2 regions of the Arthrobacter sp. B0316-5-4 genome follow, and region 2 is predicted to be linked to the other one. Evidence: predicted binding sites of a transcription regulator. Region 2 holds the regulator's gene; the other holds the start of a gene.
The links. Region 2 encodes LexA, which represses DNA repair genes until DNA is damaged. Its sites were predicted from a motif close to TCGAACANNTGTTCGA; they were not measured.
Positions count from the first base shown of each region.

Region 1: the regulator LexA is predicted to act here: its motif matches at 11,007-11,022, upstream of AC5RU9_RS16910 (shikimate dehydrogenase).

Region 1 covers NZ_JBNHFN010000005.1:278,062-294,033, forward strand. Annotated here, with positions in the region: gene AC5RU9_RS16860 (hypothetical protein) at 1-144, opposite strand, end outside; gene AC5RU9_RS16865 (SAM-dependent methyltransferase) at 206-856, shown strand; gene AC5RU9_RS16870 (hypothetical protein) at 1,304-1,669, shown strand; gene AC5RU9_RS16875 (hypothetical protein) at 2,122-2,649, shown strand; gene AC5RU9_RS16880 (NADPH-dependent FMN reductase) at 3,002-3,538, opposite strand; gene AC5RU9_RS16885 (FG-GAP-like repeat-containing protein) at 3,805-6,492, shown strand; gene AC5RU9_RS16890 (RNA polymerase sigma factor) at 6,972-7,556, shown strand; gene AC5RU9_RS16895 (peptidase M56 family protein) at 7,553-8,380, shown strand; gene AC5RU9_RS16900 (MFS transporter) at 8,586-9,923, opposite strand; gene AC5RU9_RS16905 (IclR family transcriptional regulator) at 10,127-10,897, shown strand; gene AC5RU9_RS16910 (shikimate dehydrogenase) at 11,118-12,035, shown strand; gene AC5RU9_RS16915 (bifunctional sugar phosphate isomerase/epimerase/4-hydroxyphenylpyruvate dioxygenase family protein) at 12,035-13,906, shown strand; gene pcaH (protocatechuate 3,4-dioxygenase subunit beta) at 13,959-14,828, shown strand; gene pcaG (protocatechuate 3,4-dioxygenase subunit alpha) at 14,833-15,435, shown strand; gene AC5RU9_RS16930 (lyase family protein) at 15,432-15,972, shown strand, end outside.
Region 2 covers NZ_JBNHFN010000004.1:34,517-50,488, forward strand. Annotated here, with positions in the region: gene AC5RU9_RS12180 (Rv2578c family radical SAM protein) at 1-76, shown strand, start outside; gene AC5RU9_RS12185 ((deoxy)nucleoside triphosphate pyrophosphohydrolase) at 123-557, opposite strand; gene AC5RU9_RS12190 (MFS transporter) at 692-1,900, shown strand; gene AC5RU9_RS12195 (cation diffusion facilitator family transporter) at 1,998-2,924, opposite strand; gene AC5RU9_RS12200 (TrmH family RNA methyltransferase) at 3,025-3,936, opposite strand; gene rplT (50S ribosomal protein L20, sunset domain variant) at 3,962-4,636, opposite strand; gene rpmI (50S ribosomal protein L35) at 4,756-4,950, opposite strand; gene infC (translation initiation factor IF-3) at 5,068-6,099, opposite strand; gene AC5RU9_RS12220 (DUF1844 domain-containing protein) at 6,480-6,878, shown strand; gene AC5RU9_RS12225 (MFS transporter) at 6,965-8,269, opposite strand; gene AC5RU9_RS12230 (SseB family protein) at 8,321-9,232, opposite strand; gene priA (bifunctional 1-(5-phosphoribosyl)-5-((5-phosphoribosylamino)methylideneamino)imidazole-4-carboxamide isomerase/phosphoribosylanthranilate isomerase PriA) at 9,232-9,975, opposite strand; gene AC5RU9_RS12240 (hypothetical protein) at 10,005-10,145, opposite strand; gene hisH (imidazole glycerol phosphate synthase subunit HisH) at 10,164-10,913, opposite strand; gene hisB (imidazoleglycerol-phosphate dehydratase HisB) at 10,910-11,536, opposite strand; gene AC5RU9_RS12255 (histidinol-phosphate transaminase) at 11,583-12,701, opposite strand; gene AC5RU9_RS12260 (LysM peptidoglycan-binding domain-containing protein) at 12,782-13,141, opposite strand; gene lexA (transcriptional repressor LexA) at 13,491-14,234, shown strand; gene AC5RU9_RS12270 (ATP-dependent DNA helicase) at 14,248-15,972, opposite strand, start outside.

The sequences.
Region 1 (15,972 bases), on a different contig from region 2:
CGCTGTTTCCTGGACCCGTCCGCGGCGGATGACCACGTCATCGTAGGCGGGGCCGACCGACAGGCGGGCTTCGATCTCGTCTCCGCGGTGGAGCTGGCTGATCGCGCGTATACGTGTTGTGTGAGTTGGGACTTCCTTCAGCATGGTGTCCTCCTGGCTGGAGCTGGGCGCCTGCACTTGCCGGCTATTCCAGTGTGGCGCGGCAATGTTGCCACCGTATTTCCGCGTGGTTAGGGTCCGGTTAGCATTCCGGGGTGGTTGCGTTTCGCGGTTGTCGGTCCACGTGACCGCTGAGGTCCTGGATATGGGGTGCGGTTGGGGTGAATTGCTCCTTCGGGTTTTGGCGTCGGCCCCGCAGGCACGGGGACACGGAGTGGACGCCTCGTCCAAGTCCATCGAACGCGCGAGGCAACAAGCATTTAAACGTGGACTCCTCGACAGGGCGACGTTCGATTCGATGCCTGGGCTGGAAGTCCGGAATCGCCGCGCAGACGCAGTGATCTGCATCGGTGCGAGCCAGATCTGGGGGCCGCCAGTGGGGGACGCACAGCCACTCGATTACGCAGCAGCGTTACGCGCGCTTCGATCCCTGGTGCTTCCCGGCGGCCGGCTCGTTTACGGCGAGGCGATCTTGGCCGCTGGTTTCGAAGTGGTGGACGACGACCAGGCGAGCATTCAGGAGTGGGACGTCTTCGAGGCCGGGTTCCGCGGCAGGTTTACCCGCTGGTTGGAAGCACACGACGCCGACCATCCCGCCGCGGAGCAGGTCCGCCGGCAATATGAGGAACAGCGCGCTGCCTATGAAGAGGGGTACCGGGGCGTACTGGGGATGGCGCACTTCTGCCTCAGGGGGTAGGGGCTGGTGCGTAAGTGCGGGTTTAGGCGCGTGCCCCGTTGTCAGGCCCGGCCCGCTGTCATGTACCCCGATGGCAATTGCCCTTGGCCCACTGAACGGAAGGGGCGTTGTCCCAGCCAGGCTGGGTGGTTCGATTCGTGCGCTGAGGCTGATGGGGCCGCCGGGCGGGCCGACGCGCAGCGCGTTGCCCAGGAGACCGTCAATGATTTGGTGAAGCCGTTCGGGGTCGGCAGCACCGACGACATTTTCGCTACAGATTGAGGAGGAAGGGCGGCACGCTGCGTGGCTCAATACCCAACCAACCGAATAAGGGGCAGATATTCGCTCGGCTGTAGTCTGGAGACCTTGCGGTCTAGCCGCCTCAACAAGTAGCTGGAGATTGAGGATTCGAAGATGGTTCATCCCATTGCACATATGACAGCAGGCACCGTCCCAAAAGTCCTTCGAATGTCAACTTACCTCTGGCTGGCAAGTGCGATCCTGGCTTGCTTTCAGCCAGTCATCTTGATCATCACGCGTGAGCCAAGCGTGATTGTTGTCCTCGTTGGCGGTCTGTTCCTGCTCCTATTTACGGTCATTCAGGTCAGGGCAGCATTGGGACTCCTTCGAGGTCAACGCTGGGCGAGGGTGGTTCTTTCCATCTTGGCTGTTTTAGCTCTCGGAGGAGTTTTCAATCTCGTCCTGACGCCGCTTACGGTAATGGTCCTGATTTTGACGTTCGCAGGTTCTGTGACGATGTGGATGCCCGCATCCAGCGGATATATCCGACAGTCCGGTCCCTCGGATGACCAAGCCCCGGCTCGCGATTCCTGACTCTAGAACTCGTAGAGCGGTGTCTTCGTTCCCGCTCGGCCCTTATGTCCGGTAAGGGACCAGCCTACGGGAGAGGAGCGATTCTCTGGCAGTACGTTCTCTTATCGCAGCGGGTGGAATGAACACATTTCCCTGGCTAAGCAGACCTACACGGTTTCTGACTCGCTCGACATCTTCAGTGCAGCCGGTCTCTGGAAAGAAGCCGCCGTCGAGCCACGACTATCCGCGGACGCAGGTCGTCGCTACCATCAGAAGCTGGCGTGGATGAACAAGTACCTCGGAATTATCATTTTCAAACTTCGTCCGCTGCCGCGATGAGTTTCCGATAAGGGACCCGCTTATGGGCAGCGTTTGGAGTACGCCACGTTGTAAGGGCGGCTTCGTCGTATTGCGGGATACACTTCCGGATGGAAAGCGCGACGCTTCCGCCGTACACGCGAGAGGGAGCGCAAATGGACAACGAACTGCAGCCGCAGACCGACAAATCGGGTACCGGAGTGCTGCCTAATACCCAAGCACCGGCACCGGGTGTTTTACCGGATGGAGCCACGAGATTCAGGCGTTACTGTCTCGGGTTCATCGACTTGATGTCGGCACTGTTCATGGCAGGGGTCACCGTCAATAGTGCCGTTGCGATCAACGGACAATTCCTCGAGTACCAGGCCGCGGGGACTCGCGTATCTGCCGGATGGATCGCAACCGTTGTCGCTGTGATCGTGGGTCTCAGCATGGTGTCTCTCGGAGGTCTTCTCATTGGAATCTGGAATCTAAGCGGGCTAAAGACGATGAGTCCAGCACCATTGGTTGCTGCCATCGTCTACTCATTGTTTTTCATTGTTATGACAGTGGCATTCCTCAATGAATTTAGCGCCACGCTTATCTTGGCCCTTCTGCACGCCCTGGTGATCGTCATGACGATTAGGATCCTTCGTCACGAAGGCGTCAAATCTCTCAAGGATGTTCGCCGGCGAATCGCTTGAACAGCAAAGTGCCGCACAAATTTTTAGCGCTACCGTCCCGTCCAGGGATCCTTTTTCGGGCACTACGAGCTCACATCATGGGCCGGGACGATTGGTGTCATGCTGGCGAAGCTCAGGCATCTGCAGCTCGCCCAAGATTTGGTCAGCTCACTTAACCCCGGGCAACATCAGAAGCGTCGCGGGGCATCCCGAACACGCTGTTTCTTACGCTCTCGTGTGGTTAGGGACGTTCTGCGAGCTACGGGCCACAAGTTGGTGAGCTAAGGCGACGGGGCCCGGTCGAGGATGCTCTACCGCAGCTTTTGGTAACGGAATGAGAGTTGCGTTCCGCGCCAGCCGCGAATTGCGTTCCCTAGCCTATGGACTGTGTCAGTGCCTCGATTGCCTCCGATATCGCTCTACGAATCGCTTGGTCTTCGATGACCCCATCTGCCCCGATCGACTGCCTTGGGACCGGCACGTCAACACAGGCACCACTGACCAGGGTCGCACCCGTGTACTCCAGGACAGTTGCAAGCGATGCATAGGTGTTTTTTGCCCTGAGTGGGTTTGTCGAAGGGTTGATCCACCCAGTCGGCTTGTCCGAAATCTCGACCCCTCCGACGGTCCACTCGAGCAGATTCTTGAGCGACCCAGGCATCGCCCCTGCATACTCGGGAGTGCTGATTAGGAGTGCAGATGCCCCTCGAATTGCTGCCCGCAGTTCTGCGACGTGTGCCGGAAGGGGGTCGTGGTCCAAGTCTGGGTTGAAATGCGGAAGCTCACCTAGCCCAGCGTATGTGTCAGTTGTGAAAGGTTCTTCTACCAGGTCGGCTACGGTTGCGATGACCGCCGCGTTGACCGAGCCGACCCTCACGCTCCCGCAGATTAACAAGATTGAGGGAATCATGTCCCCAGATTATCGGGCACCACTGCACACGGACGCCCAACGCAGGCACTAAGGGGTGTCGGCCCCCACCCCCTCACCGCACGCACACAAAGCCCCTCGACCGAAGCTACAAAGACTCGCCGACGTTACGCCCGCATGTGCGCAGGGTACTGTCTAGCCGCCTGTAACCTGACTGTGGCTCTTGAGACTCACAGGAACCACAGACTCCGTCCCCGGGAGATTCAATGGGAGTTTTGCGGCGATCGATCGCGTTGTCCACAGGTCTAATGGTTTTGGCCACAGGCCTGTTTTTCGTACAGGCTCCGGCTACGGCCGTGCCGGTTCCAGGGCCGGACAACCCAAATGTTCGGTTCGTGGAGGGGACGCCGCACTCGGACCATATTTTCGAAGGACCCGGCGCCGCGCCGTTGGACACCGCGACGACCAACACCGCGCCGGACAACATGGTGGCGGCCACAGGGCCCAGCGGCGACATCCGCGTGCGGTTGGTAACTGCAAAGCTGGCAGACAACGGCAACCCCGTTTCCATGGCCGGCGCCGAGAAGGCCGTGGTGTCCACCAGTAGTTACTGGAAGGCAATGACGGACAACAAGCTCTCCATGACCGTCAACAGCAGGGTGGAGGGCTTCCAGTCGAAGGCCCGCTCAACGGACAGCTACGGCACCATCATTTCCACGATCACCAGCGAGCTTCAATGGTCGGCCAGTCCGTACACAGCGCTGGTCATCTTCATCCCCACGTCGACGCTGTCCGGCAACGCGTTGGGCGCCGGGTACAGCAGCGGAGCGTACAGCGGCCGCGTGCTCATGCCGCAGCTCAGCGACTTCTCGAACAACGTGATGAGCCACGAGTTCGGTCACGTCATCGGCCTGATGCACGCAGACGCACTGCAGTGCGGCAGTGGCGCATCCGACGTCGGCGTTAACAGCGACGGCCGCTTCACAGACCCGTCCTGCTACATCCGTGAGTACGGCGACACCACCGACCTTATGGGCGCGGCGCAGTACGCCCAACCCGTGGTCAGTTCAACGTTCTGGGATTACGCCAAGCTGGGGCGCGGCGATGAAATCAGGGACGTCGGAGTGGCAACGGGCGCCAAGACCTACACGTTGAAGCCGTGGGGCGGCACCGACGCGCAGCGTGCCATCAAGTTCACCGACCCCATCAGCAAAGAGGTCTATTACCTGGAGCTGAGGGAACCCGCCGGCTACGACAGCTATTTGGGCGACGCCGGCAGGCCGCAGGGCAACATGGGCGTCAAGGTTGTCCAGCGGGGCGGTGCCACCATTGCCTCCTCGCTGATCCTCATGCCGTCAACGGTGCCCTTTACCGAGCCCTACTACGCCAAGAACCACGCATGGCAGGCGGGCAGCACGTTCACGACGTACACCGGGACCCAGGTGACCATCAACGCGGTCAGTAAGACCTCGGCGTCGGTCACTATCTTCGCTGATCCGAAACTTACGGCGAAAGTCCGCTTCTCCGCAGGCGATTTCGACGGCGACAAACTGGCCGATGTCCTTTCCCGGGAAGCCGACGGCTCCTTGATGCTCTATGCCGGATTGCCAGGCAACCGCCTCGATAACCCCCGACAGGTGGGCTCCGGCTGGAACATCTTCAACGCCATCACTGGCATCTCGGACTTTGATGGCGACGGCCGCGGAGACGTCCTGGCGCGCACCAGCGATGGTGATTTGCTGCTGTACCCGGGCAACGGGAAGGGCGGATTCCTCGCCAGCAGGCAGATCGGATCCGGTTGGCAGGGCTTCTCAAATATCATCGGCGTGGGGGACTTCGACGGCGATGCCCGGCCCGACCTCATGGCCACCAAGCCCGATGGCACCTTGTGGCTCTACCCAAGTGACGGCAAGGGCGGATTCCGTCCTTGGTCGCAGATCGGTTCCGGCTGGAACGGGTTCACCAGCATCACCTCTGACGGCTCCTTTGGCGGCGCCGGCGCCGGATTGCTCGCGCGCGCAAGCGACGGCACTCTTTATCTGTATCCCGGAAATGGCTGGGGTGGCTTCGCTCCGCGCGTCGCCGTCGGTAGCGGTTGGAACAGCGTTGGCGACCTGGTGGGCGGGCAGGATTTCACTGCTGACCAGCGTGCGGATGTCCTGACAATGACGTCGTCCGGGAGCATGCGCTTGTATCCGGGAGATGGTTCCGGTTTCGCTGACCGCCTCGCTATCGGTGCTGGATGGGGCCAGTTCGCCCAGGTCTGGGAGGCAGGCGATTTCGACGGCGATGCTGTCGCTGACGTCCTCGCCCGGGGAACCGACGGCACACTGTGGCTTTACCCCGGCAACGGTTCGGGCGGCTTTTTGCCGCGGGTGCAGGTGGGCTCCGGCTGGAACGCCTTCAATTCCGTGGTCAGCGCAGGAGATTTCGACGGCGATGGCCACCCCGACCTTGTAGCCCGCACTGCCGATGGGGTGCTGTGGCTCTACCCGACGGATGGCAAGGGCCAGTTCCTGGCGCGGCAGCAAATCGGCGCGGGCTGGCAAGGCTTCACCCAACTGCTCGCCCCGGGTGACTTTAATGGCGACGGCAAGGCAGATCTTGTGGGACGGGCAGCAGATGGAAACCTCTGGCTCTATCCGGGCAACGGTGTGGGCGGATTCCAGCCATGGCGCCAGATCGGCACGGGCTGGAACATCTTCAACGCCGTGCTCCAGGGCGGCGACTTCAACGGCGATGGCAACGAGGACATCATGGCCAGGGGCACTGATGGTGCGCTCTGGCTCTACCCCGGCAACGGTTCCGGCGGCTTCCTGGCGAGAACAGCGCTGGGATCGGGGTGGAACATGTTCAGTTCCTTTACAGCCCTCGGCAACGCATTCACCGGCACCGGCAATCCGTCCGTTGTGGGTGTTGCCGGTGATGGCTCGCTCTTCCTGTACACCGGGACCGGGCGGGGCGGCTTCCAGTCAGTGGTGCTCGACCCGCGGTAAGTTGTCGCCGAGCTGAGACCCGGGTGCCGAAATCTTGGAACGAACCCATCCCACCTTGGTACAAGGTGAGAGCATTCCGCGTTGCTTCAAGCAGTGCGCACGGATCTGCGAGATCGAAGAACTGTTTTTCGAGCCAGTCGGCAACTTCTATCCGGTGCGTGCCATGCTCTGCACAGGCCCCAGCACTTAGCTCTGCGACCGCGGCGATGACCTAGTTTCGGATAGCTTCAATGTCGTGCTGATTGCGGCTCACTCACAACTCCTATGTAGTTGCTGTGCCCTTAGTCGCAGCGAGGTCGACTAGAGGCGGCCAGTGTTCCAAGGTCCTCGTCTACGCCCTTGAGTACGGACATCTGGAGCATCAGTCCTCCAGCCATCTCATGAGAGGGTGCTCAGTTGGTGTGTGCTGCTGGTCCGTTCGCTTGAAAGTTTCTTGGGGCATTGTGAAACCTTTTGGCTGGCGCCGGACAATACAGGGCATGGGGACCAATGAAACCGACGACGGCCAGCTCTGGCAGAAGAGTCTCAGGGGTGACGGTGATGCCTTCGGAGTACTGTATGACCGACACCGTGACCGCGTCTTCCGGCACGCCTACCGTCTCACCGGTGACAGACACGAGGCCGAAGACATCATGTCCGCCACCTTCCTGGAGCTGTGGCGGCGGCGGTCCAAGGTGCGGATGGTCAACGGGTCAGTACTCCCTTGGCTATTGGTGACTACAACCAACGTGGCCCGCAACGCGAAAAGAGCCGTCTTCCGTTACCGGAAGTTCCTCGACACCCTGCCACGCTCTCCAGAGGTTGCTACCTCGGCGGATGAGCCCTTCCTCCAAACCGAAATGGACCAGGACGCGGCGAGAGCGTTAGGCACGCTGAACGAGCTGGACCTGCATTTGGTCAGCCTGGTCATCTTCGAGGAATACACCATCGCTGCCGCTGCGACCATCCTCCATCTGACGCCGGAGGCGGCGAAATCTCGTATGCACCGTGCCCGGCAGCGTATGAAAGCAGCATTGAAGAATCCAACCCGGCCAGTACCCGCATTGGAAGGAGACCGGTCATGAACCAGCTAAAACCGGATGAGGCCTTGAGCCGGGCGCTCCGCGCCGAGCTGGTATCACGGGTCCAGAACGCCACACCGGCCCGCAGACGGAAACGCCTGCGCCTGTGGCTGGGCGCCGGCACCGTAGCGGGCCTCGGGCTTGCAGGCGGCGTGGGCGCAGCAGCTGCAGGATATTTCGTGATGCCCGGCGGCCAGGAGGTGACGTCCCTGTCCAAGCCCATCACCGGGACCTACGAGGGAACCGCCACCATCGACCTGGGAGAACCTCCATCCGGGACAACCGGTGTGGAGATGGAACTTACCTGCCTGACACCTGGCTATCTCAAGATCGGAGAGAGGGGCGCCGGTATGGGATGCACCAGCGAGGACCTACTCACCGGCCCCTCCACCGCACGCGGCATCACCCCCTTGGTAGCTGGCGAAACCAGCATCACCATCAGCACCGGATCAATCACACGCTGGAAAATCACTGTCGAGTACGTGAACCAGGAAACAACACCGTGGGCTATCAACAAGGACGGTAAAACCTACGGCATGGAAAACGAGAACGGAGCGCCGGACCTCGTGGCAGTAATGGCCACCAACAACACCCGCGGCTATGTGTACAACACTGATTTGGAAGAGGCGAACGGGACAGCCGCGGCGAAAACCTTCAAAAGCCCGGCCGAAGCCCTGGCCTGGCAGGAAGCACGCGGGAACGCCGCCGTATCGATCCCCGTCTACGACGTCGACGGCAAAACCGTGGTGGGCGAATTCATCATTGGCGGGGGCGACCCGCAAATCGTGGAAAGAGCAAGCGAAGCTCCTCCCTCAGGCACCCAATGAGCCCGTGAACCGTGATGCGATGGCGGCCTTCATGTCCAGATTCAATGCACAGGATAGCTAGCCGCGCCTCCTGCGTGGGTTGGCGCGGCCCGTCCCCGGTGCCTCCGCCGGTACCGTATCAGGCGCAGCGAAAAGCCCGGAGTGTCAGGTGACATTCCGGGCTTTCCGTGCTCCAGTTCCGACTGCGTGGGCAGGAGCGTCGGTGTTACGCGGGCTGGGCTTGCTTGTGCAGGCCGAGCTGCGACGTGGGGGTCTTGGCCGATTCGCGTGCCGTCATTGCGGAGACTGCTGCGATGGCACAAATCACTGCGGTGAAGATGGAGATCTGGACCCATCCACCGGGCTTGGTCCCGCCGAGTGCAGTCACGATTGCCGGAGCGAACCCTGCCATGAGGAAGCCGAGCTGGGTGCCGATCGCCAGGCCGGAGAAGCGGACCTTCGTGCTGAACATTTCACCGTAGAAGGAGGGCCATACGGCGTTCGCTGCTGCGTATCCGAAGGCGAAGAAGACCACGGAGACCAGGAACATGAGAGGAACGTTGCCGCCTTCGAGGGTCAGCAGGAACACCGGGGTCATAATGGCGCTGGCGATGGCTCCGTAGATGAAGACGGGTTTCCGGCCGATCTTGTCCGCGAGCATGCCGAACAGTGGCTGGGTTCCTAGGGCTACGACGTTGGCCGCAACAACCAACCACAGGGTGATGGTGCTGTTGACGTGGGCCACGTCCTGGGCGTACTTGATGGCGAGGGTGCCGAACACGGTGCTGACGGCGGCGATGAAGGCGCAGCAAACCACCCGGAGCACGTCGCGCCAGTGCAGGCGAAGAAGGTCAGCGACGGGAAGCTTGGAAATCTGGTTGTTCTTCTTGGCCTCGGCGAACGCCGGTGGCTCGTGCAGGGTGCGTCGGATGAAGAAGGCCACAATGACCACCACGGCGCTGAGCCAGAAGGGGATGCGCCAGCCGATGCCGTATTTGATCTCGTCTGGCAATGCCACGACGGGGATGAAGACCAAAGCTGCCAGGATCTGGCCACCCTGCGTACCGGTCAGGGTCCACGAGGTGAAGAAGGACCGGCGGTTATCCGGGGCGTGCTCGAGGGTCATCGATGATGCGCCGGCCTGCTCGCCGGCCGCGGAAAGGCCTTGGCAGAGTCGGGCGAGGACCAGAAGCACGGGGGCCCACCAGCCAATGGTCTTGAAGTCCGGAAGGCAGCCGATGACGAACGTTGCCGCACCCATGAGAACCAACGTGAACATGAGGACTTTTTGCCGGCCGATCCTGTCGCCGAAGTGGCCCAGGATGATGGCGCCGATGGGTCGGGCGACGTAGGCGAAACCAAAGGTCGCGAAGGACATGATGGATGCGTTGGCATCGGCGTCCGGAAAGAAGACGTGCGGGAAAATCAGTGCCGCTGCCGAGCCGAAGATGAAGAAGTCGTAGTATTCGACGGCGCTGCCCAGGAAGCTGGCGAGGGCTGCTTTGCGGGGAGTTCCGGTGATGGTTTCAGTGCCTGGCGTCGCTGACGGCATTGTTTGGCTCATTGGGTGTTCCTTCTGTGACGACGATGTCGCGGATCTAGCGTCTGTGGGAGACCAGAGCGAGGTGCGGCCGGATCATCCCTCAAAGTAACCACATGGTGAGAGCTACTTGTGCAATACAGCAATAGTGGCTGTGAGTGCGGTCACTTGTCAAGAGATGCCACCACCATCTAGAAATAGCTCTCACCATGTGAGAGCATCGAAACATGAGTGTGAAAGATGACACAAAGACCGACATGGTCGGCAAGGCCCTGAGCCTGCTGGTACTGCTTGGTGACGAACCCCGTGGGGCCAGTGCCGCGGACCTGGCGAGGAGTGCGGGCCTCCCGTTCAGCACCACCTACCGCCTGCTGGGGTCCCTGACCCGCGACGGTTTCGTCGACTACGAGCCCGACGGACGGCGGTACCACTTGGGCCTGCGGGTCTTCCAGCTGGGTCAGCGGGTTTCAAACCACCACGGCTTTGCGGCTACCGCATTGCCTGTCCTCCAGCGTGTCACCGAGCGCACCCACGAGGCCACCATCCTCTCTGTCCGGGATGGGAACCATCACCTGACCGTGAACAAGGTGGACGGACCCAGGACGTTCCGGGTCACCAGCGACCCCGGCCACCTGGGTGCGCTGCACACAACCTCGGTGGGCAAGGCCATTGTGGCTTTCGAGGAGGAAATCGAACGCAAGCGACTCCTGGAGGAACTTCCGTTGGATGCGCTCACGGAGCACTCCATCACTGATCGTGACGCATTCCGTGAGGAGATTGAGCAGGTGCGCCGCCAGGGCTACGCGGTGATGGACGAGGAAAACGAGATTGGCATGCGGGCCGTCGCCGTGCCGGTCCTCAATTCCCAGGGCCACGCCTTCGCATCCCTGGCCACGGCCGTGCCGGTCTTCCGCCTCACCATGGAGGAACTCATTGCGCACGTCCCCACCCTGCAGGAGGCCGCGGCCGAACTCGCGGCCCGCCTGCCCCGACGCTAGCCCCCGGCCGGTAGCCCCCGTTGCGAGGCCCGCTAAGCAGGGTATTACCCTGCGAAATCCTGCAGAGCGGGCCTCGCATAGCGAACCCCGCAGAGTATTTGTTCGCGATAAGAACATGCGTGCGGAATATGAACATCTGTAGTAACGTAAATAACACCCGGCATGCGGCGCGTAGAAAACGCCACCTGTCCGCGGTGCTGAAGTTAGAAGGAGCTTGAGGATGAGCAACCGAGCCGAATCCGTTCTGGTGGGCCTGATTGGCGAAGGCGTCATGCCCTCGCTCACTCCGCCCATGCACGAACGCGAAGCCGATGTGCAGGGCCTTCGCTTGCTGTACCGTCCCATCGACCTGCTTGAACTCGCATTGCCGGCCGCCGCCGTCGGGGATCTCCTGACCGCGGCCCAGCGCATGGGCTTCAACGGCTTGAACATCACGCACCCGTGCAAACAGCTGGTGATGCAGCACCTCGACGAAATTTCCGACGACGCCGCTCGCCTGGGTGCCGTCAATACGGTCCTGATTCAGGACGGCCGGTTCATCGGACACAACACAGACTTCTCCGGGTTCGGCTCGGCGCTCGCCGACGGCCTCCCGGATGCCAAACTCAACCGCGTCGTCCAGTTGGGCGCTGGCGGTGCCGGGTCCGCCGTCGCCTACGCGCTGCTCAAGGCCGGAGTCAAGGAACTGGACCTCGTGGACATGGACGCGGACCGGGCGGCCGAACGTGCTGCGGAACTCGGTGAACTGTTCCCCGAGGCGTCGGTTACGCCGCACACGCCGCATGAACTCCCACAGCTCATGCCCCGCGCTGACGGCCTGGTCCACTGCACCCCCATCGGCATGGCCGCGCACCCGGGCTTGCCTTTGGACATCGAACTCCTTGAGCCGCGGCACTGGTTGGCGGACATTGTCTATCGCCCGATCGAAACGCAGTTGGTCCGTGAAGCCCGCGCCAAGGGTTGTGCCGTCCTCGACGGCGGTCGCATGGCGGTCGGTCAGGCCGCGGACGCTTTCCAACTCATCACCGGTCGTGAAGCGGACCGTGAGCGGATGCGGGCCCACTTCCTGGAGCTGATCGCCCTGGAGGACACAGCCGCCACTCTGAACGAGGGCACCCTCGCAAAGGCGGCCCGCTGATGCGCACTGGAATCGCCACCGTCTGCCTGTCCGGCACGCTGAAGGAGAAGATGCAGGCCTGCGCCATTGCGGGCTTCGACGGCATCGAGATCTTCGAGCAGGACCTGGTCACGTCACCCCTCAGCCCGGAGGAAGTGCGGAAAATGGCCGCAGACCTCGGCTTGGGCCTTGACCTGTACCAGCCGTTCCGGGACTTCGACGGCGTCACTCCGGACCTGCTGAAGGCCAACCTCAAGCGCGCCGAGGCAAAGTTCAACCTGATGGAACGCCTGGGCATGGACACCATCCTGGTGTGCTCCAACGTGGCAACGGCAACCATTGACGACGACCACTTGCGGGCTGAACAACTGGCTGAGCTCGCAGCACTGGCCGGGGACCACGGCGTGAAGGTTGCCTACGAAGCCTTGGCCTGGGGAAAGTACGTCAACGACTACGAGCACGCATACCGCCTGGTCGAAATGGTGGACCACCCCAACCTCGGCACCTGCCTGGACTCGTTCCACATCCTCTCCCGCGACTGGGACACCGCCCCGATCGAGGACATCAACGCGGAGAAGATCTTCTTCGTCCAGGTTGCCGATGCCCCCAAGCTCTCCATGGACGTCCTCTCCTGGAGCCGCCACTACCGCGTGTTCCCGGGCGAAGGGCAGTTCGAGCTCGCCAAGTTCATGGGTCACGTGGTCCGCGCAGGCTACACGGGCCCGGTTTCCCTTGAAGTGTTCAACGACGTCTTCCGCCAGTCCGACGTTGAGCGGACCGCAGTGGATGCCATGCGCTCCCTGATCTGGCTTGAGGAACAGAGCGCCAAGTGGCTGGCCAGTAGCCCGGCGGACGCCGCAGCAGGAACCCAAGCCAAGTCCCGCCGTCGTTATCCTATGGAACTTGCCACGCTGCCCAAGGTGAACGAACCCGCAGGATTCAACTTCGCCGAGGTCAAAGCTGACGACACCGCGCAGCTCGAGAAGCTCCTGGGCCAGCTCGGCTTCGAATTCGAGGGCCGCCACCGCACCAAGGACGTCCAGCTCTGGACCATGGGCCAGGCCCGCGTGATCATCAACGAGCAAGCAGCTCAACACGCGGAACCGGCTATCGCCGCTTTGGGGTTCGACGTCGACTCTCCAGTGATTGCCTCCGCTCGCGCCCAGCAACTCAAGGCGCCTGTGGTGGCCCGCAAGGTCCAGGCTGATGAAGAGGTGTTCCAGGGCATCTCGGCGCCGGACTCCACCGAGATCTTCCTTTGCCAGGGCAGCCCGGACGGAACCGCGGCCTGGACGCACGAGTTTGGGGAGGGGCTGGAGCACGCCGGCGCCGGTCAAACAGCGGTCATCGACCACGTGAACCTGGCCCAGCCGTGGCAGCACTTCGACGAAGCCGTCCTCTTCTACACCAGCGCACTGGCCCTGGAACCGCAGCCGTTTGCCGAAGTGCCGAGCCCCAGCGGCCTGGTCCGCTCCCAGGTCATGCAGACCAGCAACGGCGCGGTGAGGCTGGTGCTGAACCTGGCACCGGCACAGCAGGCCGAAAAAGCACGCAAAACGTACCAGGAACACATCGCCTTCGCCGTGGACGACCTCGTGGCAACAGCCCGGTCCGCACGCGATCGAGGGCTGGAGTTCCTGCAGATTCCGGCCAATTACTACGAGGACCTGGATGCCCGGTTCGATCTTGAACCCGGGTTCCTGGCCACCCTTAAGGAACTGAACCTCCTGTACGACCGGGACGCCAACGGCGAATTCCTCCACTTTTACACGGCCACCGTGGGCAGTGTGTTCTTCGAAATGGTGGAGCGGCGCGGCAACTATGACGGCTACGGTGCGCCCAACGCTCCGGTGCGCCACGCCGTCCAATACGACTCGCTCCACCGGGTGTAAAGCCCTCCGACCAGTACCACCAAGAATCCATCCAAACCGAAAGGAGCCGGCTGTGCCGCAAGACCACACCGCACAAGCTCTCGAAACCGAGGAACTCGTGCCGCCAGCTGAGCCACACGCCGCGCACGACACCAAGAAGGTGGAAACCCAGGCAGATCTCAGTGCTGAGATCCAGGCCATCGGCAACCGCTACGCCCAGGCCGTCAAGGACGGCAAGGGACCCGAAACCATGCCGCGGCTGGACTACGCGCCGTACCGGAGCAGCATCCTGCGCCACCCCACGAAGAGCCTGCACCATGCGGACCCGGAGACCATCGAGCTCTACTCGCCCGCGTTCGGTCACCAGGACGTGCACGCACTGGAATCGGACCTGACCATCCAGCACAACGGCGAACCGCAGGGTGAGCGCATCATCGTTGCCGGCCGCGTCCTCGACGGCGACGGACGCCCGGTTGCCGGGCAACTCGTGGAGATCTGGCAGGCAAACGCCTCAGGCCGCTACATCCACAAGCGCGACCAGCACCCCGCCCCGCTGGATCCGAACTTCACCGGCGTCGGGCGTTGCATCACCGGCGACGACGGCTCCTACAGCTTCACCACCATCAAACCCGGCGCGTACCCGTGGAAGAACCACCTGAACGCCTGGCGTCCGGCCCACATCCACTTCTCCATGTTCGGCTCCGAGTTCACGCAGCGCATCGTCACCCAGATGTACTTCCCGGGTGACCAGCTCTTCCCGTTGGACCCCATCTACCAGTCGATCGTGGACCAGGACGCCCGCGACCGCCTGGTGGCCCAGTACGACCACGAGCTGACCAGCCCCGAGTGGGCCCTCGGTTACAAGTGGGACATCATCCTGACCGGGTCCAAGCGGACCTGGACGGAAAACGAAGCATACGGCGACGCCGGGGACGAGGAGTAAGCGCATGAGCAAGCTGGCACCCACACCGGGACAGACAGTTGGCCCCTTCTACGGCTACGCCCTTCCCTTTAATAAGGACAACGAGCTCCTCGCCCCGGGCAGCCCGGGCAGCATCCGCCTCCAAGGCACGGTTTACGACGGCGCCGGCAACACCATCCCGGACGCCATCCTCGAAATCTGGCAGCCCGACTCCGAGGGCATCATCGTCCAGCGCACCGGCTCCCTGGTCCGCGACGGCTACACGTTCACCGGTTGGGGCCGCAGCGCAGTTGGCAACTCCGGGGTGTACACGTTCACCACCGTGAACCCGGGGCCGGTTAAGCCCGGCGGTGCCGCTTTCATTTCCGTGGCTGTTTTCGCCCGCGGCCTCATGAACCGCCTCTTCACCCGCGTGTACCTGCCGGAAAACGAGGAAGCGCTGGCCAACGATCCACTGCTGAGCTCCCTGGACCCCGAGCGCCAAAAGACGCTGATCGCACGCCGCGACCCTGACGGCGGCCTCACCTGGGACATCCGCCTGCAGGGCGGCGACGAGACCGTGTTCCTGGACTTCCAGCAGGACGGTTCCCTGGATTTGGGTTCGTCCGGGGATTTGGCAACCCCATGACCGACGGCGACTTCGGCCTCCTCAGCCCCGTCTCGGCGTCGCCCGCTGTGGCGTCGCTGACGGGCGACCGTGCCGTGATCGCGGCAATCCTGGACGTCGAAGCCGCCTGGGCGGGCGTCCTCGAGGAGGCGGGGCTGGTCCACGCCGGATCCGCCGCCGTGGTGGCCGAAGCCGCCGACGCCGGCTCTTACGACGTCGCCGCTCTCGCCGAGCGTGCCCAGGGCGGTGGAAACCCGGTCATTCCGCTGCTCGGCGATCTCCGCGCCCGGGTCAAGGCCCTGGACACCGCCGGAATCGGCGCGGCTTCCGCGGTCCACACCTCGCTGACCAGCCAGGACGTCCTGGACTCCGCCCTTATGGTGCTCGCCAGCCGCACCGTTTCTGCGTTGCTGGTTGACGTCAAAAGAACGACGACGGCGCTCGCCGCCTTGGCCGAACAGCATGCGGACACGCTGTGCGTGGGCAGGAGCCTGACTCAGCATGCCCTTCCGTACACGTTCGGGCTCAAGGCAGCACAGTGGTTCCAGGGAGTTGCCG
Region 2 (15,972 bases):
CCCCGCCGACGGTTCGGCAGCTCCTTCCGAGGCCACTGCTGCCTCGCCGTTGCCAGGACAAGAGGCGCTTTTCTGAGAAGGCCCGCTGGTGGCGCTGCTGAAGGGGCCGCGGCGCAGATCTCCTACGCTGCGGCGGAGACCCGATCAAGCAGTGCCTGGACAATCGGCAGGTCCGCCGGAATCCATGGAAGTCCCAGAACGTCGTCAAAGCCATTCAAGGACATCCACCGCAGCTCGTCGTGATCTTCCAGCGGGCGAGGCTCCCCCGCGGTCAGCTCCGCGAACCAAACCCGCATGACCGCACGCTCGTTGAGGGTCCACCCGGCGCTGTTTCCGGATTCAAGCTCCTGGCCCAAACGAACCTCAACCCCGAGCTCTTCGGCGAGTTCCCGGTGCAGTGCGGCCTCTGCCGTCTCTCCCACTTCCACTTTGCCGCCGGGGAACTCCCACATCCCTGCGAACTGGGGAGGAGCGGTGCGGCGTGCGGCGAGAAGACGGGTGGGGGCTTCCAGGGAGTCGACGACGGCGGCGCCAACGACGTTTATGAGTCCAGTCACCGGAACAGTCTATGGCCGTAGCGTCCATGGGAGTCGTCACATGCTGACGCCAAGTCGCCCGAGCACGACTAAACTTGTTATCGGATTTTCTCCGCGTTTCCCGGCCGATCAGGCGCCCCTCAAGAAGCAGGCATATGACTACCACCGTGTCCCCGTCCGCCACAGCGAAAGCAAGCAAACGCCACCTCGGCATGGCCATCCTGGCCCTGGCCATGGGCGGGTTCGCCATCGGTACCACCGAGTTCGCCATGATGGGCCTCCTGAAGGAAATCGAGGAAGGGCTGGGCATCAGCACTCCGCAAGCGGGCAGCCTCATTTCCGCCTACGCGTTGGGCGTCGTCATCGGTGCGCCCATTTTCGCGGCCTTCGGCGCGAAACTTCCCAAGAAGCACCTTGCCTTGGGCCTCATGCTTTTTCTGTCCGTGGCAAACCTGACATCGTTCATCGCTCCCGATTACGGTTTCATGCTGCTCTCCCGCTTCGCTTCGGGCCTCCCCCACGGCGCCTTCTTCGGAGTGGCAGCTGTCATCGCGGCGGGCCTGGTGGCTCCCACCAAACGCGGTTGGGCGATTTCCATGGTGATGGCCGGCCTTACGGTGTCGAACGTCATCGGCGTGCCGCTCGCCACCTGGGTGGGTCAAACCTTCGGTTGGCGGCTGCTGTTCATCATTGTCGGCGCCATAGGGCTCCTTACCGTTGCCATGGTGTGGAAGTTCGTCCCGTTCGAAGCGGCCCACCCGGACGCGAGCATCCGGCGTGAGCTGGGAGCCCTCAAGCGCCTCCAGGTGTGGCTTGCGCTGTTGATCGGCATCATCGGCTTCGGCGGTTTCTTTGCCGTCTACACCTACATCGCCCACACGATGACGTCGGTGGCAGGTATCCCCGAAAGCCTTATCCCTGCCGTCGTGGCCCTCTATGGCCTTGGCATGGTGGCAGGCAACATCATCGGCGGACGAATCGCGGACAAGTCCGTCATGGGGACCATTTACTGGGTCATGCCGGGAATCGCCGTAGCCCTGGTGGTTTACGCCGTCGCCGCGCACTGGGCGTGGGCGGCCTTCATCATGGCATTCGTCGTTGGCGGCGTGGGATCCATGCTCACCCCCGCCCTGCAGACACGGCTCCTGGACGCCGCTCCCGGTGCCGCGTCCCTGGCCTCTTCCTTGAACCACTCTGCCCTGAACATCGCCAACGCACTGGGTGCCTTCCTCGGCGGCACCGTCATCGCCTGGGGTTGGGGCTACGTCGCTCCGGCACTCGTGGGCGCGGTCCTGGCCATCCTCGGCCTCGGCGTTGCCGTGGTGAGCGGCCTGCTGGAACGGAAGAAGCCGCTGGCAAGCTGATAGCCGCTGGCCAGCGCGTACAGCGCCCAGCCAGCTAACGAAGGGTCCTTAAACGACGAACGGCTCCGCCGGTGCGGAGCCATTCGTCGTTTAAGCCCTAGGCCTGCTGCGCCTGAACCCGCTCGATGTCCGGTTCGAGGTAGATGACCCGAGCGATCGGAACGGCCGCGCGGATCCGCTGCTCGGCGTCGTCGATCCCCTTTGCGATCTCCTGGCCGGTCTCGGAGGCACCCATGGAAATCTTGGCGGCCACCAGCAGTTCCTCCGGGCCCAGGTGCATCGTCTTGAGGTGGATGATGTGGGTTCCGTCGGCCTCCAGGGCTTCGGTGATCCGCTGCACGTCCTCCTTGGTTGCGGACTCCCCCAGCAACAGGGACTTGGTTTCCATTGCCAGCACAATGGCGATGGCTACCAGCAGCAAACCGATCATCGCGGTGCCGAAGGCATCCCAGATACCGTCGCCGGTAACCAAAGTCATGCTCACGCCAAACAGGGCGAACACCAAGCCCAGCAGCGCACCGAAGTCCTCCAGGAGGATCACCGGCAGCTCGGGCTGCTTGGCATTACGGACGAACTTGACCCAGGTCTGCTTACCGCGGATGTGGTTTGACTCGATGATTGCGGTCCGGAAGGAGAACCCCTCGGCGATGATGGCGCCAACGAGGACAGCCAGCGGAACCCACCAGAAGTCGCCTTCGATGCCGTGCGGGTGCTGGAACTTCTCAAAGGCTTCGTACAGGGCGAACAGGCCACCGACACTGAAGAGGACGATCGACACGATGAAGGCGTAGATGTACCGCTCACGGCCGTAGCCGAACGGGTGTTCCGGGCTGGCCGCCCGTTTTGCGCGCTTGCCGCCCACCAGGAGCAGGAGCTGGTTGCCGGAGTCGGCAACGGAGTGAATGGCCTCTGCGAGCATTGACGATGACGCCGTCAGGAAGAACGCAATGAACTTCAATACAGCGATGGTCAGATTGGCTGCGAGAGCCGCCACGATCGCTTTGGTACCGCCACCTGCAGCCACGAAAGCTTCACCTCTTCGGGTTGGGGAAAGTTTGGAATGGGTCAAGAAGAGTCGTCATCGCCTGCCCTTGCAAGCAATACCGTACCCGGCCAGGCGTTGTTTACGCATTCCCCACTCGGACGCCCTGCTGGGAGCGTGCACTGGCGTACAGGCAGACCGTGGCCGCCGTGCCGAGGTTGAGGCTCTCTGCGGCCCCGTAAACAGGCACAGCCACGCGGTGGTCAGCAAGGGCCAGTTCCGCATCGGACAAGCCTTGGGCCTCGTTGCCGAACAACCACGCTGTGGGCTCCTCAAGGGCGTATTCGGAGGCCACCGACTCGTTGCCGAGCCTGCGCGCCGCGTTTTCGTCCTGGAGCTTGTCCAAATTGACCGTTCCATACCCGTCGGCGGCCAGGACACCAATGCCCAGCTCCCGGCAACGGGCTACCAGTTCGTCAACGTCCACACCCAGGACCACGGGCAGGTGGAATAAGGAACCAGCGGTGGACCGGACTGCTTTGGGATTGTAGATGTCCACACTCGATCCCGTCAGAACCACAGCATCGGCGCCTGCGGCATCAGCGGCACGCAGCACCGTTCCGGCATTACCGGGGTCCCGCACCTGGCACATCACGGCAATAAGGCGGGGACCGGCGTCGAGTACTGACTCCAGGCTAACGTCGACAAAACTGCAGACCGCCACAATCCCCTGCGGATTGACGGTGTCCGCCATCGCGGACAGGACCTCGTCGCTGGCGAGCCTGAGCTGCGTGCCCTGCGCGAGGTCGGCGAGTTCGGGAAGCCGCTCCAGGCACGCTTCACTAGCGAAAACTTCATGCACGACGGCGCCGCCGCCTGCCGCTGTCCGCTCACGGTGCAGGCTCAACGCCTCGCGTACGGCCTGTGGCCCCTCGGCCAGGAAGCGTCCGCGCTTTAAACGCGCCGGGCGCCCGGCAAGCTTGGCGACGTCCCTCACCCGATCAGCTCGGGGGTTGGTCATCGAAAAGTCTTGCGGGCGCCCGGTTTCGTTCATATAAGAACTTTAGTGGCAGTTGCGACTAGTTCTTGATCTGCTGGCGAGCTTCGCCGCCGGCCGGCTCAAAGCCGGCAGCCTTTGCAGCCTCAACCGTGGAGAACCAGTATTCGGCAGCAGTGGTGTTGTACCAGGTGGAACCCGGCACGTGGTACTTCTTGGACTCGGCGTTGCCCTTGATGGCGTAGCCTTCCGGAGCTTCGTCGCCATCAGCAGCAATTGCGCCGTCGATGGCCGGCTTCTCGGAAACGACAGCCTTGACAGCCGTAGCCGTGGCGGCAGCCGGAGCAACCTTTGCAGCCTTGGGAGCAGCTTCGGCCTTTGCAGCCGGAGCAGACGTGTCAGCCGGCAGTGCAGCCTTGGCAACGTTCACCAGTGCGGCGAAGGCGTTGGCGTCGGAAACGGCCAGTTCGGCCAGCATGCGGCGGTCAACCTCGACCTCAGCGGCCTTCAGGCCCTGGATCAGACGGTTGTAGGTGAGGCCGTTGGCGCGGGATGCAGCGTTGATGCGCTGGATCCAGAGGCGACGGAAGTCACCCTTCTTCTTGCGGCGGTCACCGTAGCTGTACACAAACGAGTGCAGCAGCTGCTCTTTTGCCTTGCGGTACAGGCGCGAACGCTGACCGCGGTAACCCTTGGCGCGTTCGAGAACAACCCGGCGCTTCTTGTGGGCGTTTACCGCCCGCTTCACACGTGCCACGTGCGTACTCCTTCAGAAATCTTTATCCCAAGCTGCTACTGCCGGAAGTCCGGCGGGCCTGAGAAGGCTTTTGGTGTAGTCGGTTCCTGCCGGTTGGCAGACCCCAGAGAACTTGGAACTTAGACGCCGAGCATCTTCTTGATGACCTTGGCATCGCCCTTGAAGACGATCTTGTCGCCGGCAAGGCGACGGGTCAACGTGGAGGACTTGTGCTCCAGGTAGTGGCGGCGGTTGGCCTGCTGGCGCTTCAGCTTGCCGGTACCGGTCAGCTTGAAGCGCTTCTTAGCACCGCTGTGGGTCTTCATCTTCGGCATGGGAACCGATCTCCTTACGTATCCACGGACGAGTCCGCGATTCTTTCGCGCAGCCGGCCTACAGGGGCCAGCGTGCTGGTTGCTTGCCAATGGAGGACAGGCCTCCGCGGCGTTGAACTAGTTGGTCTTGCGTGCAGCAGGCTTCGGCGTGGCCTTGGGGGCCGCGGGACGAGCTGCCGGCTTGGGAGCTGCCGGCTTGGCGACGGGCTTCGGAGCCGCAGGAACTGCGGGCTTCGGAGCCGCTGCCGGTACAACCGGCTTCGGAGCTGCCGGAGCAGGTGCCGATTCCGTCTTGGCCGGGGCGGCCTTGGCCGATTCCGTCTTGGCTGGGGCGGCCTTTGCTGCCGGGGCCTTCTCGGCCACAGCTTCCTTGGCTGCCGGCGCGGGAACGTCCTCGACTACGGGAGCTTCCTCAACAACAGGGGCTTCCTCAACAACCTCGGGCTCGCTGGCTGCCGGGGCTTCTTCAGCTACGGGAGCCTCGACCTCGGGAGCTTCCACAGTTTCCTGCGTGGGCTCTGCTTCGCTTACCTGGAAGCCCTCGGGAAGAAGGTCAGCCAGGCTCTGCGTGAGCGGCGCCTGCTCCCCCGTGGTGTCCACGCGTCCTGCCGCCTTGGCCTCGTTCTGGGCCTTGGCTTCTGCACGCTGGGTTGCACGGCGGGCTTCAGCCTTGGCTTCGGCCTTGTTCTTCAGCGGACCGATCACCATGACCATGTTGCGGCCATCGATGCGCGGGCTGGACTCAATGATGCCAACCTCGGCAACATCTTCCGCGAAGCGCTGCAGCAAGCGGATGCCCATTTCGGGACGCTGCTGCTCGCGGCCACGGAACTGGATCATGGCCTTGACTTTGTCGCCGGCACCGAGGAAGCGAAGTGCATGTCCGCGCTTGGTCTCGTAATCGTGCTTGTCGATCTTGAGGCGGAAGCGGATTTCCTTCAGAACCGTGTTGGTCTGGTTCTTGCGCGCTTCACGGGCCTTGACGGCTGCCTCGTACTTGTACTTGCCGAAGTCCATCAGCTTGCAAACAGGGGGCTTGGCCTGCGGCGCAACTTCAACGAGATCGAGATCGGATTCGGCAGCAAGACGCAGGGCGTCCTCAATGCGGACAATTCCTACCTGTTCGCCGGCAGGGCCGACCAACCGCACCTCGGGGACGCGGATACGCTCATTGATTCTTGGCTCGCTAATGTTAAAGCTCCTGTGGTTGTGGTGATGTCACCGGCAAATAGAGAAGGCCCCCAATTGCTGGCGCAATCGAAGGCCTCGAAGATCGGGGGCACTCCCCTAAGGGAAGTACGCACCTCGGGGTTTTCACCCTCAAAGTGTCCGACCAGGTACCCGGCAACCTCTTGTCCTGTGAAGGAATCCTGTCCCCTAAGGGAAACGGCTGACGCGGGTGGGAGAGAACTCCGCTTGCTAACTGAAAGTCAATTCTACAGAAACAACCCGCCAAGCGCACATTGCGGGCGGCGGGATCATTGACTGCAAATAACGACTTCCAGTCGGTCTGTGACAAGCTTACCAGTATGAGCACTGAAGACAGCAATTCCCGCAACTCCTTTGGCGAAGACGCCGTCCCGGCCGTTGATGCCGGCGTTTCCCAGCAGATCCGCGACATCGCGGAAGTACCGGCCGTGGAGGTCATCACCACCGGCGCCGTCCATCTGATGAGCGCAGCCGCCGTGAAGGTCGGCCTCGCCGACGATCCCCATGCCGAGGACCTCAAGGACCTCGACGAAGCCCGCAAGCTGATCACGGCCCTCGCCGGACTGGTATCCGCTGCTGCCCCGGAGATCGGCTCCCAGCACGCAGGTCCGTTGCGCGACGGCCTTCGTTCGCTGCAACTGGCCTTCCGTGAGGCCTCCCTCATTCCCGACGCCCCGGGCAAGGGCCCGGGCGAGAAGTTCACCGGACCCGTGAACTAGCCCCCAACAGTCTCAAGATTCGACGACGGCGACCCAACCACATCAGGTTGGGTCGCCGTCGTCGTTTCCGTCTTTTTCGGTAAGTCTCAGACGCGAGCGGATCTCCGACGCATCGACATCAGTGCCAGGCCGGCAACGCACAGAACGACTCCCGCCGCACCGATCGCCGCGAAGCCGGCTGAAGGGCCCACGTTATCGATGAAGATACCTGCCAGCGGCGCGCCGAGCGCTACCCCGGCCGTGAGGGCCGACCCATACCAGCCCATGGCCTCGCCGCGACGTTCCTCATCCACGAGGTCGGCCACCTTCTCCGACGATGCCGACAACACAGGAGCACAGAGCAATCCCGGAAGAAGCGACAGGAAGGCAAGGCTCCAGGTGTCCTGGGCAAAACCCATCGGAATGGTCAAGGCAGCCATGCCCAGCAGCAACAGCATGGGTGAGATCTGCCGCTTCATGGAACCGTAGATCAGCCCGCCAACAACTGACGCGGCGCACCAGAAGAAGAACACAATGCCGATCTGGTTCTGGTGGCCGCCCCGCTCCAGCAGGCCCACGATACTCACGTCCGAGCCGCTCAGGACCATGCCGGATCCGGCCGCCACGGCGAAGAGGGCAACAACGGAGACCGTAAACCAACTGAAGTTCCGGGCCACCTTGCTGCGGATAGCCGCCGTCCGGGAGGTGGCAGGCGCCATCTCCGAGGCCGCCTCCTGGACGTGGGCCGGAGCGGACGCCACCATGGCAGCCTCGGCGGCCGCCAGGTCTGCTGCAGCCCGATCGGCCGACTCCTTCGGTGTGCAGGCGACATCGCTTCGTGTTGGCGGGTTGAACCACATGAGGAAAAGCCCCGCCACGGAAACCGAGATGCCCACCGCGGTCAGCCCCAGCGCCGAAAAGCCGGCAGTGGCCACGACGGCGCCGACGGCCGGGCCGATCATGAAGACCAATTCGGTGGCGATGGAATCGAGGGCGAAGGCCGAACGGCGCTGCTCACCATCCACCATGACGCCCAACGACTGACGGACCACGCTGAAGATGGGGAGGGTGAAGAGCCCGCCAACAAAAACCAGGGGCAACAACCACTCATAGGAGACGTGCGGAACAATCGTCCAAATGACCGTTTCGGACACAACAGAAGGAATCAACGCCCGGCGCAGGCCCACGGTATCCACCCGGCGGCCACGCCACGGTGCGCCCACCGCAATGCCGATCGTCATGACGGCGGCAGCAGCGCCCGCTGCGGCGTATCCCTGCCCCAGGGTCAGGACAATGTGCAAGGTCAGGAGCACGCCGGCCGCCGAATGCGGAATGCGGGCAATCATGCCCACCACCAGCAAGCGCCGGACAGGGCGGATGGACAGCATCTCTTTATAGAGAGCGAAATTCACTGGCAAATCCTCTTGTTCCCCCGGGGCAGCCCGGAGGGACCGGTACTGCCGTTAGTGCCGCCCAGGCTCCTGTGCTGCACGCTGCAATTTCACTTCAACGGAGTCAACGCTTTCGGCAAACAACTCCATCCGCGCCCACGCTTCGTGCAGGCCACCAACCAGCGACTGGACGGCCGCGGCGTCAAGTCCATCCTCAAGGAAGAGCACCACCTGGAGTTCCGGGCCGGGGCCTCCGCCGGCGACTACGCTGCCATCCGCCGCCAACGAGGACACGCCACCGCCGGGCCGCGTCTCAAGACCGCGCACGGCCGGAAATTCCAGGGCTACTGAAGCGAGAGCAGACTCCAGTTGATCATCAAGGTATGACGGCGTCCAGTCCCGTTGCTGGGCCAAAGCCCACATTGCCGGCCGCCGCACCACGAACGTGTACGCCGAGCCGGGGTCCAGTACCAGCAGTTGGGCATCTTCCGATACCGCGGACAGGGCTGCCCGCGCCGCATAGACAGCTACCGGACGGGCTTCGGAATGCCACGCTTCCAGGGCCGCCGTGGACGTAAAGACGGGCATCGCAGTTCGGCCATCAGGGGCCTTGAGTGTGATCAAAGCCATATCGGCCTGCTTGTCCGCGTGCAAGCCTTCGACACCCTCAGCTTCCTCAGCGAGTTGCGCGACAACCGGAACAAAAACCCTGGCCGTGGCCAGTGATGCCACCACGTCGGCCTCGGTGCCGGTACCACTGACGAGCGCTGCAATAGCCGCGGTATAGCCGGGATCGGCCGTGCCGTCGTCGTCCTCGAAGTTGTGGATCTTGGCGTCATCCCCGCTGAGGCTTCGGCCGGCCCAAGGGCGGCCCGCTGAATCGCCCGCTCCTCCGGCACCTTTCAGAGCGGCCGCGATGTGCCCAGGAAGCTGACGCCCACCGTGGCCATGTTCATCGTGCTGGGGTCCTGCGTCGTGCGGCATCAGCGGCGACCGGCGACGTCCAGGGCCTCAGGCAACGTGAAAGCACCGGCATACAGGGCCTTGCCCACAATGGCCCCTTCGACGCCCAGCGGCACGAGTTCCCGCAGCACGCGGAGATCTTCGAGGCTCGAAATACCACCCGAGGCCACCACGGGCTTGCCCGTCTTCTCCACCATCTGGCGCAGCAACTCGACATTGGGGCCCTGCAATGTTCCGTCCTTGGTGACATCCGTGACCACGTAGCGGGCGCACCCGGCGTCCTCGAGGCGCGCCAGCACCTCCCAGAGGTCGCCACCCTCCTTGGTCCAGCCACGACCGGCGAGGGTGGTGCCACGGACATCAAGTCCGACGGCGATGTGGTCACCAAAGCGCTCGATGGCGCGACGGGTCCATTCCGGATTCTCCAGCGCGGCCGTGCCAAGGTTTACCCGCGCAACACCCAAATCCAGGGCCCGCTCCAACGACTCGTCGTCCCGCAAACCGCCGGACAACTCCACCTTGACGTTAAGCTGCGACACCACCTCGCTGATGAGTGCGGCGTTGTTTCCCCGACCGAAGGCGGCGTCCAGGTCCACCATGTGTACCCATTCAGCACCTGCCTCCTGCCAGTTCAAGGCAGCTTCGAGGGGCGTTCCATAGCTGGTTTCCGAACCCGCTTCGCCCTGCAGGAGGCGAACCGCCTGGCCATCGACAATATCGACGGCGGGAAGGAGTTCCAGAACGGACTGGGTGGAGGTGCTCATGAGTGTCCTTGAAATTGTGGGGGCGCGGATTAGTTACCGGGCAGCGTCAGGAGATAGGCAGCCAGCAGGGACATCCCTGCCAACACGTAGAAAGAAACTGAAACCCAGGTGGGCTTCTTCTGCTGATGGAAGGAAATTCCCCCTCCCACCAGCACACCGGCGAGGCCCATGAGGACAACCGACCACATCTAGGCGGCACCGCTTTCAGCGGTTTCCACCGTGGAGGCAGGCTTGCGGAGGCTGTCCACCCAGTTCCGGAGGAGCCGCGCTCCGGCGTCACCGGACTTTTCGGGGTGGAATTGGGTAGCGCAGAGGGGCCCGTTCTCGACGGCGGCGATGAAGCGGGCGCCGTGCTCGGACCACGTGACCATGGGAGGGGCCATGCGAGGCTGCACGACGTCGAAGTTCCACTCCTGGACACCGTAAGAGTGCACGAAGTAGAAGCGCTCCTGTTCAACGCCGGCGAAGAGCTTGGAGCCCTCCGGGACGTCCACAGTGTTCCACCCCATGTGCGGAACAACGGCCGCGGGAAGCAACTCCACCTTGCCGGGCCATTCGGCCATGCCCTCGGACTCCGTGCCGTGTTCAACACCGGCTTCGAAAAGGACCTGCAGGCCCACGCAGATGGCAAGCACGGGCCGGCCACCGGCCACCCGGCGACCAATCATGCGGATGGCATCGACGGCCTTGAGTTCCTTCATGACAGTCTCGTAGGCGCCAACACCGGGAACTACCAGGCCATCGGCGTTGAGAACGTCCTCGGGCTTGGCGCTCAACAGGACGTGGGCACCGGCGCGTTCCAGTGCGCGGACAGCGGAACGGACGTTGCCCGAGCCATAGTCCAGCACCGTTACGGTGGGCTTGCCTTCCGGTGATTCCGGCTTGATGGCGGCCACGGTGTCGGTGACAGCCCCGTCCTTCAGGACCTGGCCGCTCATAGCGCTCCCTTCGTGGAGGGGATTCCCTCGACCCTCGGATCAGATTCCACAGCAGCGCGCAGCGCCCGCGCGAACGCCTTGAACTGGGCCTCCACGATGTGGTGCGGGTCGCGCCCCGCCAGAACCCGCATGTGCAGGCAAATACCGGCGTGCAGGGTGATGGCTTCAAAAACGTGACGGGTCAGCGAACCCGTGAAGTGTCCGCCAATGAGGTGGTATTCCTGGCCCGCAGGCTCGCCGCCGTGCACCAGGTAAGGACGTCCCGAAACATCCACTACCGCGTGGGCCAGGGCTTCGTCCAAGGGAATGGTTGCCTCGCCGAAGCGACGGATTCCGGCCTTGTTGCCCAGCGCTGTCCGCAGGACCTCGCCGAAGGTGATTGCCACGTCCTCCACCGTGTGGTGGGCGTCGATGTGGGTATCCCCCGTAGCCTTGACGGTCATGTCAATCAGCGAATGCTTGCACAGCGCCGTCAACATGTGGTCGTAGAAGGGAACCGAGGTGCTGATGTCCGAGACACCGGAGCCGTCCAGGTTGATTTCCACCAGGACGGAAGATTCGCTGGTGGTGCGCTCCATGCGCGCGGTGCGGGCAGCGTTCGGCGTGGCGCCGGTTTCGCTCATTGGGACGTCCTTATACACGGAGGATGGGTTGGGTCTATTGACAAGTTTAGGCGGGCTGTGAAGCTTGGCCGTCCAAAAGGGCTTCCAAGGCAACCAAGAAGGCTGTGGTTTCCGGCTCGGTCCCAGCCGTCACCCGCAAGTGGCCCGGGATCCCTACGTCGCGGATCAGCACTCCGGCATCGAGCAAACCCTGCCAGATGGCGTGCGGGTCCTCGAGACCGCCGAAGAAGACGTAATTGGAGTCCGATGCGGCAGGCTTGAGCCCCATCCGGAGCAACTCGGTGACAATGCGGTCGCGTTGCACTTTGATGTCCTCGACATCGGCCATCAGCGCTTCCCTGTGGCTCAGCGCCGCGAGGGCGGTTGCCTGGGTAATCGCCGAGAGGTGGTACGGAAGCCGGACCAGCCTGATCGCGTCCGTAACCTCCGGGGCAGCAGCCATGTAACCCAGCCGGGCGCCGGCCAAGGCAAAAGCCTTGCTCATGGTGCGCGAGACGATCAGCCGTTCACGGCCGGGCAGCAGCGTCAGCGCGCTGGGCGTGTTGTCGTGCGCAAACTCGTGGTAGGCCTCATCAACGATCACGATCGCTTGGCTCGCTTCACCGGCTTCGTAGACCGCCTCAACGACGTCCAGTCCGAGCCCCGTCCCGGTGGGGTTGTTCGGAGAGCACAGGAAGACGATGTTGGCGCCGGTCTCCCGGACCTGGGCGGCGGCCGATTGCGCGTCCAGTCCGTAGTCGTCGGCCCGGACTCCGCGCAGGTACTCAGTATCCGTGCCGCTGGCCAGCAGCGGGTACATGGAATACGTGGGAGGGAAACCCAGCGCCTTACGGCCGGGTCCACCAAATGCCTGGAGTATCTGCTGCAGGACTTCGTTTGATCCGTTGGCCGCCCAAATGTTGTCCCGGGAAAGGCCGTGGCCCAGGTACTCGGCCAGGGACTCGCGGAGTTCCGTGAACTCGCGGTCGGGGTAGCGGTTCAAACCAGTGGCGGCGGCGGCAACGGCCTCGGTGATGGCGGCCTGCACATCCGCGGGGACTCCATGGGTGTTCTCGTTGACGTTCAGCAAAACGGGGACTTCAAGCTGCGGTGCGCCGTAGGGGCTCAATCCACGCAGGTTGGTCCGGAGGGGAAGTCGGTCAAGTCGTTCAAGCTGCTCACTCACTACGTCAGTTTAAGGGGCCGCTGCGACTGCAAACTAACTGTGACGCCGCGCCACCTCCGTTTCGGGGCGGCAGCCGACACTTAGTTGGCGGGTACGTAAAGCTGCTGACCGGGCTGGATACGGCCGCCACGAAGATCATTGAGCTGGATGATTTCCGAAATGACGTCGCGGGGATCCCGTTCAGGAGCTGCCGCACCGGCGATACCCCACAGGGACTGGCCGGGCTGGACTGTGACAGTGACCGCGACCGGCGGCCGAAGCTCGGCCTGTGAGTCGGAGGCCTTCGCAGGGGAGGTAATGAAACCGGCAAGGCTCAACAGCGCAGCCGCCAGCAGCATGGCGGGAATGCCGAAGAAAACGATCCGCCCCCGCCGGGTCAGACGCAGGCGGGCGGGTGCCTGGGTGGTGCGGAAATCAGCGAACGTAGTGATTGCGGACATGAGCTGAGCCCTTCTGAGCTATTGCCACCGAGCCGGATTCCCGGTACGTGGCTGCCAATTCTTGGTGTTCCCTTCCGCCAACCCCCGGCGTTCGAACACTTTCTTCGAACATCGGGCCCCAGCGTCAGGTTTATAGAACACATATTCGAACCTTGCTAAGACATTTTTAGCACTTATCAACGAACGGTGTCGAGACTCGCTAGAACAAATGTTTGATAAACGCCTTTGGCTGCCCTACGTTTGAGTGAAGAAACAGCACTGTTTCAGTGGAACAGGAGGGTCTGACATTTTTGCAGGCCCGACATCCCCGGACACGCTCCGGGGACGGAATGGAAAGGCATTGGCGAACATGGCAGCGAAAGCCACAGGCGGCGGGGTACCCCTGCGGAGCCAACAGCCTCAAAAGAGCCCCAAGAGCCTGACCGTCCGTCAGAAGAAGATCCTGGAGACCATCCAGAGGTCCGTGAACGACAACGGCTATCCGCCCAGCATGCGCGAGATCGGCGACACCGTCGGCCTTGCCAGCCTCTCGAGCGTCACCCACCAGCTGTCCCAATTGGAAAAGCTCGGGTACCTCCGCCGCGATCCGAAGCGGCCGCGTGCCATGGAAGTCCTGATGCCCTTGACCCTCGACGGCGGTCCCATCCCCGGGGTCGAGGCGCCCACGGCACTCCGCAGCACTGGCGGACTCGCTGTGACGGAACTGGCCAGCGCCAGCGACACCGCCATGGTTCCGTTGGTAGGCCGCATCGCTGCAGGTGGTCCCATCCTGGCCGACCAGACCGTGGAGGACGTACTCCCCCTCCCGCGGCAGCTCGTGGGGCATGGCGAATTGTTCATGCTGAAGGTCGCCGGCGACTCCATGATTGACGCGGCCATCTGCGACGGTGACTGGGTGGTGGTGCGGCGCCAGAACGACGCCATCAACGGAGACATCGTGGCCGCGCTCCTGGACGACGAGGCAACCGTCAAAACGTTCCGGCAGCGCGACGGCCACACGTGGCTGCTCCCCCAGAACACCCAGTACGAGCCCATCCTTGGCGATCAAGCCACCATCATGGGCAAGGTCGTCTCGGTCCTGCGCTCCCTCTAGCCTCCTGAGGCCTTTAGGAGGCCTTCGCGGACCCCAGCCGCTCAAGGACGCCGCGTACTACCTTGCGGTCGGTTGTAGCCCAGAAGGGCGGCAGCGCGGCCCTGAGGAACCCACCGTAACGTTCTGTGGAAAGCCTGGAATCCAGTACCGCCACCACACCCTTGTCACCCGTTGAACGGATGAGGCGTCCGGCCCCCTGCGCCAGCCGAATGGCTGCGTGGGTGGCCGATACGGCCATGAAGCCGTTTCCGCCGGACTGGGCGACTGCCCGTGAACGGGCGGTCATCAGGGGATCGTCGGGGCGCGGGAACGGAATACGGTCTATGACAACCAGCCGGCAGGAACCGCCTGGAACGTCCACACCTTGCCACAGGGACATGGTGCCGAAAAGGCAGGTGTCCGGTTCGTCTGCGAACTGCTTGACCAACGCCGCCATGGTGGACTCCCCCTGGCAAAGGATGTCCACGTCGAGGCGGAGCCGCATGGCATCGGCTGCTTCCTCGGCGGCCCTCCGTGAGGAAAACAGGCATAGCGCTCCCCCACCCGAGGCCCGGATCAGGTCTTCCAGCTCGTCGAGGGCCTCTGGTGATGTTCCGCGGCCTGGCTTGGGCAGGTGCTTGGCCACATAGAGCACGCCCTGCTTGGGATAGTCGAACGGCGACCCAACATCGATCCCCGTCCAGCTCGGGGCCCCGTCCCCGATCAACCCCAACCCGCCGGCGGCCGGTTCAAAGGCCGAGCCTATGGCCAGCGTCGCGGAGGTGAGGACCACTGTGTGGCCGGCAAAAAGTCCGTCACGCAAACGGCCCGCGACGCTCAACGGTGCAATGTTAATGAGAGCGGGTGCTGTTTCATCAGGCTGCGAGTAGCCCTGTTGGGGGTCGAAGTTGCTGTTTCGCGAGAACCACACAACTTCCCGGTTCTCCTTGGCGGCGAGCATGCGTTCGCACAATTCCAGGATGAGCATGAGCCGTGAGCGCGCCAGCTGCCGTCCGCCGTCGACCGCGTTTGAAGAGTCGGTCTTCGAATCGGACAGTGCCGCGCGCGTGGCATCCCGCAACTGGTCCAGGCAGTCGAGCTGTTCGTCGTTGAGCCCGTTGGGCAACAGGCCGTTGGGCACGCCTGCGATGGCCATATCCAGCCGGTCCGCCGCGGCGTTGAGGGCATCCACCGTGATGGCCGTGTGCTTGCGCGCACTGGACGCTGCGGCATGGACCATGGCCACTGAGAGCTGGCCGGATACCGCTCCGGTGACACGGTCCTGTAGTTCGTGGGCTTCGTCGACGACCACGACGTCGTACTCGGGGAGCACGGCCAAGCCCTCAAAGGCACTCACGGCCAGCATCGCGTGATTGGTGACGACGACGTCGGCCTCAGCCGCCCGGGACCGCGCCAGTTCGCTGAAGCATTCCTCAGCCAACGGGCATTTCTGCGCGCCGAGGCACTCCATGGACGTGACCGAAACCTGCCGCCACGCACGGTCGGTGACTCCCGGCATGAGTTCGTCGCGATCACCGGTGGATGTCTTTTCGGCCCACTCGCGAAGCCGGACCACTTCCTTGCCGAGCTGCGATTGCGGCCCGCCCATGGAGGCAGTGAAGTGCGGAACGCTTGTGTCCTCACCCAGGGAGAACAGTTGCCCTTCGGAGGGCTCCTCGCTGGGGAAGCCGCCCTCAAGTTTCTGCCGGCAGACATAGTTTGCCCGGCCCTTCACCAAGGCCACGTTGACGGGGCGTTC